2 linked regions of the Cellvibrio sp. PSBB006 genome follow. The main gene of each other region encodes a partner of the protein of the gene in region 2 in a complex. Links are inferred from orthologs where the notes say so. Each region holds a gene or a part of one and is shown on either strand. Other genes may lie near its edges. The genes, in order: xseA and CBR65_RS17120.

What was found.
Region 1: the proteins of CBR65_RS17120 (region 2) and xseA are in contact, whole or in part, in a cryo-EM structure (PDB 8TXR), measured with the Escherichia coli proteins. The link is inferred for Cellvibrio sp. PSBB006 from one-to-one orthologs.

The regions. Positions count from the first base shown.
Region 1 is NZ_CP021382.1:1,335,265-1,338,716, reverse strand. Bases 520-3,452 are described here. They hold xseA (exodeoxyribonuclease VII large subunit), read right to left. Parts: upstream 2,698-3,452; coding sequence 1,342-2,697; downstream 520-1,341. Other genes in these bases: guaB (IMP dehydrogenase), read left to right, coding at 2,888-3,452; thiO (glycine oxidase ThiO), read right to left, coding at 520-1,120. Also shown: sulfur carrier protein ThiS, read right to left, coding at 1-25; more of thiO, read right to left, coding at 32-519. UniProt on the Escherichia coli protein: Bidirectionally degrades single-stranded DNA into large acid-insoluble oligonucleotides, which are then degraded further into small acid-soluble oligonucleotides.
Region 2 is NZ_CP021382.1:4,127,750-4,140,456, forward strand. Bases 1,781-4,763 are described here. They hold CBR65_RS17120 (exodeoxyribonuclease VII small subunit), read right to left. Parts: upstream 3,404-4,763; coding sequence 3,158-3,403; downstream 1,781-3,157. Other genes in these bases: dxs (1-deoxy-D-xylulose-5-phosphate synthase), read right to left, coding at 1,781-2,134; ispA ((2E,6E)-farnesyl diphosphate synthase), read right to left, coding at 2,259-3,161; CBR65_RS17125 (acyltransferase), read left to right, coding at 4,001-4,763. In the rest of the region: CBR65_RS17105 (Dabb family protein), read right to left, coding at 1-187; more of dxs, read right to left, coding at 227-1,780; more of CBR65_RS17125, read left to right, coding at 4,764-5,134; CBR65_RS17130 (HNH endonuclease), read left to right, coding at 5,386-5,946; CBR65_RS17135 (sugar phosphate isomerase/epimerase), read left to right, coding at 6,105-7,064; CBR65_RS17140 (thioredoxin family protein), read right to left, coding at 7,113-7,853; CBR65_RS17145 (GyrI-like domain-containing protein), read right to left, coding at 7,889-8,395; CBR65_RS17150 (YciI family protein), read right to left, coding at 8,425-8,781; CBR65_RS17155 (nuclear transport factor 2 family protein), read right to left, coding at 8,903-9,337; CBR65_RS17160 (SRPBCC family protein), read right to left, coding at 9,483-10,049; CBR65_RS17165 (YciI family protein), read right to left, coding at 10,072-10,446; CBR65_RS17170 (RNA polymerase sigma factor), read right to left, coding at 10,525-11,760; CBR65_RS17175 (RHS repeat-associated core domain-containing protein), read left to right, coding at 11,988-12,707. UniProt on the Escherichia coli protein: Bidirectionally degrades single-stranded DNA into large acid-insoluble oligonucleotides, which are then degraded further into small acid-soluble oligonucleotides.

The sequences.
Region 1 (3,452 bases), 2.8 Mb from region 2 along the record:
TATTGTTTAAACTGAGTTGAATCATAAAAAATTAACGCGCTGTCAGGATGGATTGAAAAGGTTTCTCGGATGTATCTTGAATGCAAGCCACTATGTAGCTGACCACAGCTGGTGCCAAAAGAAATCCATGGCGAAATAAACCGTTCGCGCACATTAGACCGGGCTGACTATCAACCTTTGGCATATTGTCCATAAAAGCAGGACGCAGATTCACACCAAGCTCCAGGATTCTCGCTTCGGCAAATGCCGGTGAAAGTGTGTAAAGCGCGCTACTTAATTCCAGTGATGACTGCAGGGTCACCGGCGAGCGATCTTCGCTTTCAATCTGCGTCGCACCGATCACAAAGCGATGATCCGGTTTGGGCACGATGTAAAGTTGGTAACGCGGGTGCATCAAGCGTACCGGGCGCTGCAAGGTGATTTCCCGGGTTTCAACATGCAGCGTTTCACCGCGAACCCCGCGCAGTTGATTGGCTGGGTTTTTAGCGCCCATGCCGCGACAATCAATCACCAGATCGTAAGTTCTTTGGTCTGTTTTTGTGGTGATGGTGTGCGCACTGACTGTGACAGGGCAGTGCTCAATACATTCACCGCCGGACGTGCGGATTTCATTCAGCAATACATCCAGCAGCTGGCGATTGTCGATATGCCCTTCGTCTTCCAGCAACAAGCCGTTGTGAAATCCCTCGTGTAAATCCGGCTCCAGCTGACGAATCTCTTCGCGCGTAACCCAGCGGTAGCCGACCGGTTTCTGCAAAACAAAATGCAACTCCTGCGCAAATTGTTGCAGTTCGCTGACATCCTGCGGATGAGCAACCACCAGGCTGCCGCGTTGTGAAAACAAGGGGGTTAGCGACGGGTGATGTAGTTCGCTGAGCCACTGCGGCCATTGCCGCAACGCGAACAGCCCCATTTCATAAACAGCGTATTCAGATACAACGGCTTCGCTCAATGGCGAAATCATACCGGCAGCGGTGAAGGCAGCAGCCGGGGAGGGTGACAATGCACCGGCTTCATAGAGCGTTACGCGTGCACCGGCACGCAACAAACGCCAGGCCAGTAGGCGCCCGAGTAGGCCGGCCCCGGCAATGGCAATGGAATTGGGTTGTTTGCTGTTCACAAGGTCTCGATAAGAGTACGAATGACAAGAGTGATCAGATGGCGGAGCGGGAAGGGAGCAAAGCAACACCTTGTTCCCTCCGCAGGTATCAACCTGATCAGGTTCAACGGGTTCGGCCGTACCGATCTCAGCCTCCGTATGTTCACAATGAACACCGAGGCGCCCCGACAAGCGCGTTCAATATACTTGGGTGATGCACGAGCTGCAACGAACAAACCGGATCAGGAAAGAATTTTTTCGACCCGACATTGCAACTCTCCCTCAGCCAGGCGAGCGTTGATGCTGTCGCCCGGCGCAACTTGGCTGCTGTTGGTGATGACCTTGTGATGTGAATCCGTCGCGATGGCATAGCCCCGCTGCAAGGTGTTCAACGGGCTCACGGTTTGCAGCAGGCGCGCTGCTTCCGCCAGCCGTTGCTGCTGCGCCCGTAAATGGCGCTGCATATTTTTTACCAGGGTGGCGTGATGCTGCGACACTTGCTGGCTGAGCTGATTGATACGCAACCTGGGCTGTAAAGGTTTTTGGCGCAATACCAGCGTATTCAGGCGCGTATGGCAGCGCAGCAGCTGATGATCCACGGCGCGCACCAGACGTAACTCCAGTCCATCAAGTCGCTGGGCTTGCTGCTGAAGCCGTTCGCCGGGGTGGCGCAGGCGAGTGCGTAGCCATTCCAGCCGTTGTTTGAATGATTGCAGCTTACGTTCAATGGCTTCCTGCAAGAGGATTTCATAACCGGCAAAGGTTTCCAGCCAGTCTTCGGCATCGGGCACCAGTAATTCGGCCGCGGCGGAGGGTGTGGGCGCGCGCAGGTCAGCCACAAAATCCGCAATCGTAAAATCGACTTCGTGACCTACGGCGCTCACGATGGGCAGTTCACTGGCATGTATCGCGCGCGCGACGCTTTCTTCGTTAAAGGGCCACAGGTCTTCCAGCGAGCCGCCGCCACGAGCCAGGATAACCACATCAAACAGTCCGGCCCGGTTGGCCAAGTCAATGGCGCGCACAATCTGTGGCGCCGCTTCCTTGCCTTGAACCGCCACCGGTATCACCGTGACCGGAATGGCAGGAAAACGGCGGTTGAGCACACTGAGTACATCGCGAATGGCCGCGCCAGTAGGGGAAGTAATCACGGCAATGTGTTTCGGCAGTGACGGCAAAGGCTGTTTATAGGCATCATCGAACAGGCCTTCGTTGGCCAGCTTCAGCTTGAGTGCCTCAAATGCCCGCTGCAAGGCGCCGAAACCTGCTTCCTCCATATGCTCCACGATTAACTGGTAATCACCACGTCCTTCATACAGGCTGACTCGCGCCCGTATCAGGACCTGTTGCCCCTGGCGGGGGGCAAAACGAACCAGCATATTGCGGTTGCGGAACATGGCGCAACGAACCTGGGCCTGCTCATCCTTCAGGGTGAAGTACCAGTGGCCCGACGAGGGCTGGGACACGTTGGATAATTCGCCCTCTACCCACAAGAGGGGTAAATGAGTTTCCAGCAACTGTTTCGCCTTGCGATTCAGCTGGCTGACGGAGAGCACATCGCGGTCTGTGCCGCTGGTGAAGATATCAGAGGTAAGCATGGCGGCTATTCTAGGCGATGACCGTGGATAACTGCCACCATCCCGGTGGGCAGCTCAGATAAAAAATGACGCAATATCAGTGGTTTGATGCCGTGCTACCACACAACATCTGGTAGCCAGCGGTTTACCCTGTTCGTCTGAACAGCTATAATTTCGCGTTTATTTACTCTCTGAACAGAGGTTGGTTGGTATGTTGCGAATTGCTGAAGAAGCCCTCACGTTTGATGATGTTCTGCTGGTGCCCGGTTATTCCGACGTCACCCCGAAAGACGTGTCGCTCAAGACCCAGTTGACCCGTGGTATTCAGCTCAATATCCCATTGATTTCCGCCGCCATGGATACCGTAACCGAAGCCCGTCTGGCGATTGCCATCGCGCAGGAAGGGGGTATCGGTATCATTCACAAGAGTATGAGCATAGAACAGCAAGCGCTGGAAGTGCGTGCCGTCAAGAAATTTGAAGCAGGTGTTGTTAAAGACCCGATTACCATTGATTCCAAAGCGACTATCCGCGATTTGCATGCCCTGACCCGTAAGAACAATATCTCCGGTGTGCCCGTGCTGGATAACGGTGATTTGGTGGGCATTGTCACCGGTCGCGATGTGCGTTTTGAAAGCAATCTGGATGCGCAGGTTTCCAGCATCATGACGCCCAAGGCGCAACTGGTCACCGTTAAGGAAGGCGCTGGTGCTGATGAAGTCCGCAGCTTACTGCACAAGCATCGCATCGAAAAAGTACTGGTGGTAAATGAAAAAT
Region 2 (12,707 bases):
TATAGCTGTTGTCGATCACCGGGCGCTGCTCGGTAGCAGCGGGCACGCCCACATGCATGCCGCGCACCGTTTCAATGGCGGACAAACTGCGGATACCGGCGAGTAGTTGTTCCAGGTCTTCGGCAGAGTCGGGGTTTTTCAGCCAGAAGAACACCTGGTGGGATAGCTTGGCAATGTGGCCGCTCATAGTTCATTCCTGCTCATAGTTCGCTCCTGAAGGAATCAATTAGCTCGCAACGATCTTTTTTCCTGCCAGCAATGCCTGGCGGGCCATGATCGCCTGCTCAATGCCGGCGGCATCCAGCCCCTGATCAACCAGTTGTTGTTTTTGGCTGTCCTGCTCAACAAAGCGGTCACTGAACCCCAGGTGCAGGACCGGCATAACCACGCCGGCGCTGGCCAGATGCTCACTGACTGCTGCACCTGCGCCGCCGGCGATGACATTTTCTTCGAGCGTTACTAGCAGGCTGTGTTCGGCGGCCATACGCTCAATCAATTCAGTATCCAGCGGTTTTACAAAGCGCATATCACAAACACTGGCATTGAGCTTTTCGGCTGCCTGTAAGGCGCTTGCCAGCGAGGTGCCAAAGCTGAGAATCGCCACCTGTTTGCCTTCGCGTTTGATCAGACCTTTGCCGAGGGGTAAAGCCGTCATGGTGGCGTTAATAGCTGCGCCGGTGCCGGTGCCGCGCGGATAGCGCACAGCGGCGGGGCCGGGATGTTGGTAGGCCGTATAGAGCAGCTGGCGGCATTCATTTTCATCGCTCGGTGCGGCGATTACCGTATTGGGAATACAGCGCAGGAAGCTGATATCAAAGGCACCGGCGTGGGTTGCACCGTCTTCGCCGACCATGCCAGCGCGATCGATGGCAAAGGTCACATCGAGGTTTTGCAAGGCTACGTCGTGGATTAACTGATCGTATGCCCGCTGTAAAAAAGTGGAGTAAATCGCCACCACCGGCTTCTGGCCCTCGCAAGCGATACCGGCGGCCAGGGTTACCGCATGTTGTTCGGCAATGGCAACATCGTAAAACCGCTCGGGGAAATTCTGCGCAAACTCCACCATGCCTGAGCCTTCGCACATGGCGGGGGTAATACCGACCAGGCGTTCATCCTGTGCGGCCATATCACATAACCAGTCACCAAAGACTTGTTGGTATTTGGGCTTTACGGCGATGTTGGCGTTTTTGATAACTGTTTTTTTGGGTTCGATCTTGTTGAGCGCGTGATACCCCACCGGATCTTCCTCGGCAGGGCCAAAGCCCTTGCCCTTCTGGGTTATCACATGTAGCAGCTTGGGGCCTTTAACTTCGCGCAGGTTGCGCAGGTAGCGCACCAGACTGATGAGGTCATGGCCATCGATGGGGCCGATATAGTTAAAGCCCATCTCTTCAAACAGGGTGCCGGGAGAGACAAAGCCCTTGAAGTGTTCTTCGGTGCGACGGGCAAATTCCCAGGCCTGCGGGATTTTAGTGAGTACTTGCTTACTGCCTTCGCGCAGGGAGTTGTAAAACTTGCTGCCCCAGATCTTGGATAGATAGGTGGCCAATCCGCCCACATTGGGCGAGATCGACATATTGTTGTCATTGAGGATGACTAACATGTCGCTGTTGATGTGCGCCGTATGGTTCAGCGCCTCAAAAGCCATACCAGCGGTCATGGCACCATCGCCGATCACGGCAACACATTTGCGCTCGCTTTCGGCCATCTGACTGCCGATGGCCATGCCCAATGCGGCACTGATGGAGGTGCTGGAGTGGCCGACACCAAAGGTGTCGTAATCGCTTTCATCGCGCTTGGGAAAGCCCGATAAACCGCCGCCCTGACGCATGCTGTGCATCCGTTCGCGGCGGTTGGTGAGAATTTTGTGCGGGTAAGTCTGGTGGCCCACATCCCATACCAGGCGATCATCGGGAGTCTGGTAAACGTAATGCAGTGCTATGGTGAGTTCCACCACACCGAGGCCGGCACCAAAATGACCGCCGGTCTGGCCTACCGTATAAAGCAGGAACGCGCGCAGTTCTTCAGCCAGTTCGGGCAGTTGTTTTTCGTTGAGCGCACGCAGCTCCGCTGGAGAGTCAATGCTATCCAGAAGCGGGGTGGACGGTCGGCTGGTGGGTATCTCGTTAAACATTGACTGCCATCGGTTGGTCAAAATTGATCTTATATTACGCCGGTCAAAGGGCGACATTGTAGGCGGGCTGCGGCTCATTGCCTAGCGCCCGATTACATGCGTATTCCCAGATTAAGGCAGCGGTTTAGTGACTGCGTTCGATGATATACGCCGAAAGAGCCCGTAACGGCTGAGCCCGTTGATCAAATTCCGTCAGCGCCGCCAGAGCCTGCTGGTGCAATTCCCGTGCTTTGGCGCGTGCGTTATCCAACCCTAATAAAGACACGTAGGTAGGCTTGTTGCGTGCTATATCTGCGCCTTGCTGCTTGCCGAGAGTCGCGGTATCGGTAATAACGTCCAGGATGTCGTCCTGCACCTGAAACGCCAGCCCAATAGCGGCGGCATAGGTGCCAAGCGCGTGTAATCGTGGTTCATCTGCGCCACAGGCAATAGCACCCATGGCAACGCTTGCGCTAATTAATGCACCGGTCTTATGGCGGTGCATGGTTTCCAGTTGCGTTAAATCCAATTGATGGTTGACCGCAGCCAAATCAATGGATTGACCCAACACCATGCCACGTACCCCGGAGGCGCGGGTCAGCTGTTGCAGCAAGGTAATCTTGCAGGCATCGTCCAGGTGGGGTGCTTCACTGAGTAACTCAAACGCCAGGGTTTGCAGCGCATCACCGGCGAGGATGGCTGTAGCTTCATCAAAGGCAATATGGCAGGTGGGCTTGCCGCGCCGCAAATCATCGTCATCCATGGCGGGTAGGTCGTCATGAACGAGGCTGTAGGCATGAATACATTCGAGCGCGCAGGCGATGGTATCGAGAGAAGCCTGTTGTGCCGGGTTTAACGCGCCGCCGACCGCCAGTCCGCTGGCATAGACCAGGATGGGGCGCACGCGCTTGCCGCCATTGAACAGGCTGTAACGCATGGCGTCCCGCAAGCGTTCGCCGGCACCCATGGTGACAGGGAGCAGATTCTGCAAGGCGCTGTCGACACGATGGCGGCAATTGGCTACAAACTGACTGAAATCGTCACTCATTCGTCGTCGCCTTGGGCGTCAAATGGCTCGAGGTTGATAACGCCCTGATTTTCCACCAATTTCTGTACCTGTTGCTCGGCGGCCGCCAGCCGTGCCTGGCAATCCCGTGTTAATTGGATGCCGGTTTCGAACGCTTTGAGGGACTCTTCCAGTGTCATGTCGCCCTGTTCCATCTTGTTAACCAGGGTTTCCAGCGCATTAAGGGACTGCTCAAAGTCTGCGCCTTTCTTTTTTACTGCCATAGTCTGCTCCAAGGGTGGGGCTTTGTGGTTGCGTCGCATCGATTTATTAGGGGATATGGCGTCGCCTGCAAAGGGCGCGATTATAAACCCGGTCAGGACAACATGGCAGGAGTTTCTGGTGCCGTCTCCTGGCTGGCGAAAATCCGCTGCCGTGTGAGACATATCCTACAAAACTCTCCGCCAATGCCCACTGGCGCCTGACGTGCCGTTCAACAATAATGGCACCTGTTACGGACGCATACACACGGACCTGTGTGGCAAGGATCAACAGGAGTTGCGCCATATATCAGCCTAAGGTAGGGCTCCCATCCTGTAAGACACAAACCCTCGCTGCCCCCCGCAGCGGGGGTTTATTTTTATCACCGGTTTGCCAATCCATCCCTTCACCTCTATTATCGGTTTGCGCTGCTGTCTGTTTTGTGTTGAATAAGTGCGCATGAAATTATTTGCGCGACAGCAATTATGTTTTTTGTGATAAATAGAAAGCTTTTTCCACTTTATTCCGCCCGTTTGTCATTGTTCTTTCTCCATCTCCGGATTAGGCTGCGGCAGTTTAGCTGCTAAAGCTGAAGTCTTCACAATGCAAAGGGGGTTGCTATGTACAGCAAGCTGGAATCGTTGCGCGGTGTTGCGGCGTGTCTTGTCTTACTTTTCCATTCTCATTTTATTGTTGGAACCAAAAGCCTCGATTTTGTTAAAAACAGTTATCTGTTTGTGGATTTCTTTTTTATTTTATCCGGGTTTGTTTTGACGCTCGCCTATGCCGATAAAATCCGCCAGGGTTTGGCATTTCGTGAATACATCAGCCTGCGGCTCGGCCGAATTTACCCCTTACACTTGTTTATGCTCCTGGTATGGGTGCCTTATATTTTGGGCAAGCAGTACTTTATCAGTGCGGGTTATGGCGGCGTAGATCAGTTCGAACATAACAACGCCTACAGCTTTGTCAGTAATCTGTTTTTGGTGCACGCCATGGGGGTGCACGATTATTTGTCGTGGAATCATCCCAGTTGGAGTATCAGTGTAGAGTTTTTTACCTACATTGCGTTCTTCATTTTGTTGTTAACCCTTGATCGCAGCGGCAGCAGAATCTTTCCCTTGCTGATTATTATTCCCGGTTACGCCTTCCTCTTCAGTGTTAACCCGGCGGGACAGATGGATGGAACCTATGATTACGGCTTTATTCGCTGTATGTCAGCATTTTATTGCGGCGTGCTCTTGTATCGTTGGAAGGATGAGATTGCGCAGGGGTTGGCGCGTTTCAATATTCATGCACTGGAAATCGTCGCCGTTGCATTGACGGTGGCTGCGGTGTGTCTTGCGCATCGCGGCGACGGTTATCTTGCGATGACATTGGCATCTTTCTGTTTGTTGCTGATGGTATTTGCCAGCCCTATTCATGGTCTTGTCGGGCGGCTATTGGACACGGCGCCGTTGCGCAGTATCGGATTGTGGTCCTATTCCATCTACATGACTCATGACATCATTCTCTCGTTCTTTTCCAACCTGTATGAAATCGTGTTTAAGGCCGCCCCCAAAAATCTTGGGGTCTGGGCCGTGTTGATTAATATTGCCTTGATTCTATTAACCGTTCTGATTTCACGTTTTACCTACCTCTACGTGGAAAAATATTTTCGCGATAAGGTCAAAGGGCTGGTCAGTCGTAAAACGGATGAATTGCCGGTTCGGACTCCCGTCGGCGACGAAGCTGTTTTGCCACCCTCCAAATGAATAAAGGGTGGTAACTTTTTCGCGCAAAAATTTTTATCCCGCCAGTTAACTGGAGAGAGCTTTTTTCTGCTTTCTCCAGTATTCTTTTATCAAGTCAAATGTGACAATCTCATCAATGTATAGCTAAAAGATCATAAAACCGCTCAAGGGCGATAGCGTTTGTCATAAAAACGTAGTAAAAGCAGTAGTAGCGTATCGATGTTCGAGTGGTAGTTTCTGGTTTTGTCCGGTTCTCTACGATGGAGGTGTCGATGGAAGCACGAATATTGCGGCTCAATACGGCGGGTCAACCGATCGAGTGGCTGCATTGGCAAGAAGCTGTGTGTCTTTATGCGCGCGACCTGGTGGCCTGGAGCCTGGGTGGTTTTGTTCGCCGTGTTCACGGCGGGCATTCCCGGCTGACAGGTTTGCAGACCTACATGGATTTGCCAGCCATTATTGCCTGTGGCGGCAATCGTCTTGCGCGTATGCGTTTAATTCCCCCGTTGACCAATGCAGCCTTGTTTGCGCGCGATCATTATCAATGTCTGTACTGCGGGCGTTCCTTTACCTATGGACAGCTGTCCCGTGACCATGTGCACCCCTTGAGTCGTGGTGGCAAAGACAAGTGGAATAATGTGGTAGCCGCATGCAAACGCTGTAATCAGCATAAAGGCAATCGGTTATTGACCGAAGTGAATATGGAATTGCTGGCTTTGCCTTTTTGCCCCAATACGGCGGAGTATCTGGCGCTGATCAACAGCGAGCGGATTCGCGGCGACCAGATGGAGTTCTTGCGTCCGCAATTCAGTACGCGGCGCAACTGGCAGTAGTCCCGGTTTCGCTCGATGTTTACGGGTTGCTTTGTGTGATGGCAAATGCGCATCACCGGTTTTTTACCCCCTTCTGTAAGCTAACGTAAAGTCATTGTCCTGTCGTCCATCCCCCCAGTAGAATCCTTGTGTCAATAACAATCACAAGGTCACTGCCTATGTCCTCTTCGTCAGACTTTTCCCTCTCCCGCCGACACTTTCTTGTTGCATCAGCGGGGCTTATTGGTAGTGCATCTCTGGGTATCGCTACCCTGGACGCGGTTGCTGCACCGGCCTTTGATTTTGAGATTTCCCTGGCGCAGTGGTCCTTGCACAAGGCGTTATTTGCCGGCGAGATCAAGGCGCTGGATTTTCCGGTTGTTGCGCGCAAAACCTATGACATAGGCGCGGTGGAATACGTCAACCAATTTTTTATGGACAAAGCCAAAGACCAAACGTTTTTGCGACAACTCAAACAACGCGCCGAAGATAATGGTGTGGTGAACTCCCTGATTATGATTGACGGTGAGCCAGAGATGGCATCTGCCGATAAACAAATTCGTGCTGCCGCTATTGAGGGGCATAAGAAATGGATTGAAGCGGCAAGATATCTTGACTGCACTGCCATACGTATCAACTTGCATGGTGAGGGAACAGAAGCTGAATGGAAAAAGCACTCCACCGAAACACTGCGCGCCTTGTGTGAGTTCTCGGACGATTTCAATATCAATATTCTGGTAGAAAACCATGGTGGTTTTTCTTCCGATGCAAAATTACTGACCGATGTGATGCGCGCCGTTGATCACTCGCGGTGCGGTACCATGCCGGACTTCGGTAATTTTTGTGTTCGTCGTCGCGATGGTGATATGTGGGAATCCCCTTGCGTTGAACAATATGATATCTACAAAGGCGTGGCGGAATTGATGCCTTATGCCGGCGCTGTGAGTGCCAAAAGTTTTGACTTTGATGAGCAAGGCAATGAAAGCAGTATCGACTTTCGGGCCATGTTAAAGCTGGTGAAGGCGGCTAATTATCAGGGATACGTTGGCATCGAATACGAAGGCAATAAATTAAGTGAAGAGGCCGGTATTCGCGCAACTAAAAAATTACTTGATACGATTCGTGCCGAGATGGCTTGATCGCAAACCCAGGCGTCTGTTTAGTTAACAGGCGCCTGTTTTGCCAACTCAATGACAACAGGCATCCTTAGTCGGTTGAGCATCTTCATATTCATCGTGAAGCCGCATCCAGTCCATAATCTCATCCTCATTGCGGCCCTTTGGCGTGAGATCCAGAAAATTATACGTATTAATCAGAATGTCACCGCCGCGCGCGTAAGCGGAATAGGTGTGAAAAATATTGCCTTCATTATCTTTATAAAACACGCTGACACCAGGCCCCTCACCGGGTTCGCCCTCTTGCTCTTCATAGTTGTAATACATCTTACCCGCGGTTATGTCGGCTTCACTGGGGCTGACATGGTAATCGTAGTTAAAGTCACTGCCGAAAGAGGAAACCCATTTGAATTGCCAGCCCATGCGTTGCTTAAATGCCTGAAATTCCTGCCAGGGCGCACGTGATACCGCGAGCAAGGTGACATCGTGATGGGGGAGATGCAAGTTGGGCCCGTCAAAATGGTCAGCTAAAAACGAGCAGCCATCACACCCCTGCTCCCAGCCGGGGGCAAACATAAAATGGTACACAATTAATTGGCTGCGCCCGTTGAACAAATCGCTCAGGGTTTCCTTGCCTTGTGAGCTCTCGAATATGTATTCCTTGTCAACCTTTACCCAAGGCAAGGCCCGTCGCTCGGCGCTCAACTGATCGCGAAAATGTGTAAATTCTTTTTCCTTTTGCAGATGCGCTTTACGCGCGACTAACCATGCTTCACGGGATACCACTTGCGGATGTTTGATGTTGTCGGTCATGATCATTCTCCTGCTGAAAATGAATTGCTGAAACATTACCTGGTTTTAACGGGTAACCAGAGTTCAATATCACCGGTACCTGTCTGCGGATTAAACGTGTCACCGTAACGCTCAATAAAATGCACCATGCCTGGGCCGCCAGCTGCGTGGACATAACCCGATGCAGGCAGCCATTGATCAAAAATGTTATGGATAGTTTGGCGCAATTGCGACACATGTTGATGATGAGTAAATATGGCGTATTGTTGCTCCGGTAGCATTACCTCAGACCATTCTGTTGGCACACCGGATCGATCTCCAATTTCCATGCCGGCCAGATAATCAAAACAGCTATTACTGTCATCGACACGGATACATAAGCCATAATCTGCGTTGCCAACTTGTGATGACACTTTACCCAGATGCGGTGCAAGTTGTTGCCACAGTTCGGGTATTTTTTGCGCGGCCTTATCATCAAGCCGAAGACGTAAGCCCGCAATACGCATAGTGCTTTTCTGTTCAAAGCGTGCAGGTTTTATGGACGTCGCTGAAGGCATTGTCATATCGTATTCCTGAGCTTGTAACAGCCTGATTAATCAGGCTGCAATTCGCGAATGGGTCGAATCTCAATGCTGCCGAGCCGTGCAGGTGGAATCTTGCCTGCTAGCTGAATCACCTGGTCGAGATTCTCGGCTTCCAATAAATAAAAGCCAGCCAATTGCTCTTTTGTCTCGGCGAAGGGACCATCGGTAACATGTGGCCTGCCATCGCGAACACGTAAGGTGGCCGCTGTATTGACTGGTTGCAGCGCATTACCTCCAAGAAAGTGGCCTGTGCTACGCAGATTGTCACCGCAGGCAATACATTCCTTGTTGAGTGACTCCCATTCTTGCGGAGACATGGCATTGATAACATTTTCATCGTAGTAAACGAGACAAAGGTATTTCATAAAATGTCCTGTAATTTGATCGATAGCCATTGCAGGCTGGTAGTTTGTTTTGAATCAATATCAATGTGCATGGCTTAAAAAACATAAGCCTGATTTTCTGGAATGCCTTTTATCCCGTTGTTCAAGGTGTTGCATCAAACAACACTTTGCCGCTTTCCATATCAAACGGACTGGAAAAGTGTTCGTGGATCACGAGCCATTGACCATTCATTTTGCGATAGCCACGCGTTACGCGCATCCAGGAAAATTGCTCGTTGCCCTGATCATCGTAGCCGCCGCACCGGGCCAGATTGTAGCTGAATGCGATACTGCCTTCGGTATGGATAACCAGATCGCGTGCTTCGTAAATCATGCCGTGTGGTGCAAATTCCATGCAGGCATGCCAGTGGTCGGTATAGGCTTTCTTGCCGACGAATTGCAGCTTCATTACCGCATCATAAGCGACGAGGTTGTCGGCGTAGTGTTTGACGATCTCGTCGACCTTGCCGGTGCGCATGGCGGCTTCCCATTGTTCAATGCTGGCGCGGATTTCGATTTCTTCGTTGGACGTGGACATATTGGTTCTCCTTTAATCGTTGATGCGTCATTAGTCATTAGTCATTAGTCGATTAAGAGCTGGTCGTATCGACACAAGATGTTTTTTTCATGCTATGGCGATTCGTCCTGCTGCTCAATCCCTGTCATTCTGCTGACAGTGTTGATTAACGTACCGACGCTCTCTCTGGCGCTTCGGCGACTGTTTTCATCTGCTGCAATCCAGCCTCAAAATCTTTCCCCACCATCTTGTCCATATTGATAAAGACATGCATAAGTTTGCTGATGAAGGAATTCGGGCCCTCCATTATCCATTCGACTCTGGTGCCATTGTCTGTCGGTGTGAGCGTAAACGTGGCGGTGTTATGTGCGGTAAAAGGCTTGATGAAATGCAACGCAATACCAACTTTTGTGTAGGGCGTGGATTCCGTAATTTCCATGCGTCCGTGGCCAACGTTATTGTCGCCCTCCCACGCATAGGTCGCGCCTGTTCCGCTGGGGCCGTCACTGTAATGGCGTTGCATCTGCGGGTCTTTTTTCTCCCATGGCGACCAATGTGTCCACTGATGAAAATTATTGATCAGTGGGAAAATCTGTTCAGGCGATGTGTTGATGGTAATCGTGCGTTCAACCCGAAAATGATCGGGTTTGGTCGCGGCCAGAATCAGCAGGATGGCAATCAGCGCAATGATAATCAGAACAATGGTCATGGTGATGGATCTCTTGGTCTTCATAATGTTTCCTTGATGGGATTTTTTAACTGACAGTTTGAACAAGTGATTCTTCCAGCTCACGGATGGGCCGTACTTCTACACCGCCATAGCGCGCTGGCGGCAATTTGCTCGCTAGCTGAATGGCTTCGTTCAAATCCCGCGCTTCAAGCAAGCAATAACCGGCAAGCTGTTCTTTGGTTTCAGCAAAGGGACCGTCGGTTGCCGACAATTTGCCATTGCGCCAGCGCACGGTGGTGGCGGTATGAACGGACTCCAGAGCATCGCCGGCGAGGTAATAGTGGCTGGCTTGCAGTTGGTCCGAATAGGCGATGCACTCCCTTATCAGCGCGTTCCACTCACTGGGTGGCAGTGCATTCATCGCTTCTTCGTCGAGATAAATAAGGCAGAGGTATTTCATGGTGTCGATCCTGCTGAGTGGCGGTTTTTCTTAATAGTCGTTTGGCACACTACAGAATCGACAGGAGTTAAAATTTTTTTATAACGCGGCAATGCGCCGTTCTAAAAAGCGTCGCTCCGGCTCCTGTTTGGTCAGTTTCAGCGCCTGCTCATAAGCGGTTTTTGCGTCTTGATGGCGGCCAAGTCGGCGGCACAGGTCGGCGCGGGCGGAGTAGAGCAAATGATAATCCTTGAGTTCACCCTTGCCGATCATGTCGTCAATGATGGTCAGTCCGGCTTCTGGGCCGTCGCGCATGGCGACAGCTACGGCGCGATTAAGCTCTACCACCGGTGAGGGCGCAACGCGTAACAACAGGTCGTAAAGTCCAACAATTTCATGCCAATCCGTCTCCGCTGGCGTCGTTGCTTCGGCGTGAACGCCGACAATCGCGGCCTGGATGGTGTAGGGACCAAAACGGCGCGAACTCAATGAGCGGGTGATCAATTCGCTGCCTTCGGCGATAAGCTGACGATCCCAGAGTGAGCGATCCTGCTCGTCCAGCAGGATCAAGTCGCCATCGGCCGACATGCGCGCGTGGCGGCGGGAATCATGCAATAACATCAAGGCCAGCAAACCCATGGCTTCGGATTCCGGCAGTAATTCCACCAGCAGACGGCCCAGGCGAATGGCTTCGGCAGAGAGGTCGTGGCGGGTTACGGCGTTGCCGGTAGAGGCGGAGTAGCCTTCGTTAAACACCAGGTAGATGACGTGCAATACGGAATCTAGCCGCTCGGGTAATTGGGCTGGCGCGGGGACTTCATAGGGGATGCGGGCATCGCGGATCTTGGCTTTGGCGCGCACGATGCGTTGGGCCACAGTCGGTGCGGAAGTCAGAAAAGCGCGGGCAATTTCCTCAGTTGTCAGGTCGCAGACTTCACGCAGGGTCAGCGCCACCTGGGCATCGGGCGACAGGCTGGGGTGGCAGCAGGTAAACACCAGGCGCAAGCGATCATCCTCGATATTCTCGTTATCCATCTCCTCTGCTTCTTCATCCAGCCGGTCGGCGACATCTTCCAGTGAGGTATCAAAGCGCGCCCGGCGGCGCAGTTGGTCAATCGCTTTGAAGCGACCGGTGGATACCAGCCAGGCGCGGGGATTATCCGGCAGGCCGTCGCGGGGCCATTGGTCCATGGCAGCACTGAAGGCATCATGCAAGGCTTCTTCAGCCAGGTCAAAATCGCCCAGCAAGCGAATCAGTGTCGCCAGTACCCGGCGGGATTCGGTGCGATAAATCGTCTCCAGGGTTTGCTGCATATGCCGGTTTGCGTCAGTCACGGCGTCCTCACGATGATTATTGATATAGATGGGGCGAGTTTAGCATCCACTTTTCTGATGGCTTGTATGAAGATGTAAACCTTTCGTCAAAAACGTTATCCGCGCCCGGTTTCGCGGCCATTTTGCTGTGATAGCATGAGTCTTCGTTTGAATTGGGTTTGCGAATACTGCACGACCTGTTTTATTGTTGCCCGCATTGCGGAATATCTATGTAGCAGCAGGGATGTATGAAAATACTGTTTAAGAACACCACCGGCGCCGAGTTTCAACTCTCCCCCGTTAATACCCCCACCACCGGTGGGACTCCCACCAAAGATTCCCGGCAGATATTGCAGTCCGCCCGCCTGATTCAGCCGGCGACCTGGGCGGAAGTGTGGAAATTATTGTTTCCCAAGCAGCCCGTGCCGCCCTCGCAGGAGAAAATCCAGCAGGAAGTTGGCAGCGCCCTGAACAGCAAAAAGCTGCAGTTAGTGCCCGTAACGGCCCAGCCTGACGCAACGGCGGGTACCGAATTTCGCGGGCATCGCAGCGCCAAAGGCGGGGGCAAGAGCAGTGCCTCTGACGCATTGCCGCCGCCCAAAGAAGACGTCAAAGCCCATGCGGTAACGGCGGAGTCCAGCGAGACCTGCTCTGACCAAAATGCCGTGACCAGCGTCCAGCCCGGCAAGGTATCCAACACTGCCAACGAAGGCACTGCCGCCGTTGCCAACACCTGCACCAACGGCTGCCCCATCAGCATGATCTCCGGCGAGGAATTGCTGAGCCTGACAGACTTTACATTGCCCGGCCCGTTGCCCTTCACCTGGAGACGTACTTATCGCACCGGCCACAGCCGCGATATCGGCCTGGGCCATGGCTGGACCCACAGCGGTTGCGAGCGTTTGTACGAAGGCCACCATACGGTCGAGCTGAGCGATGACGAAGGTCGCATTCTGACGTTTAAACGC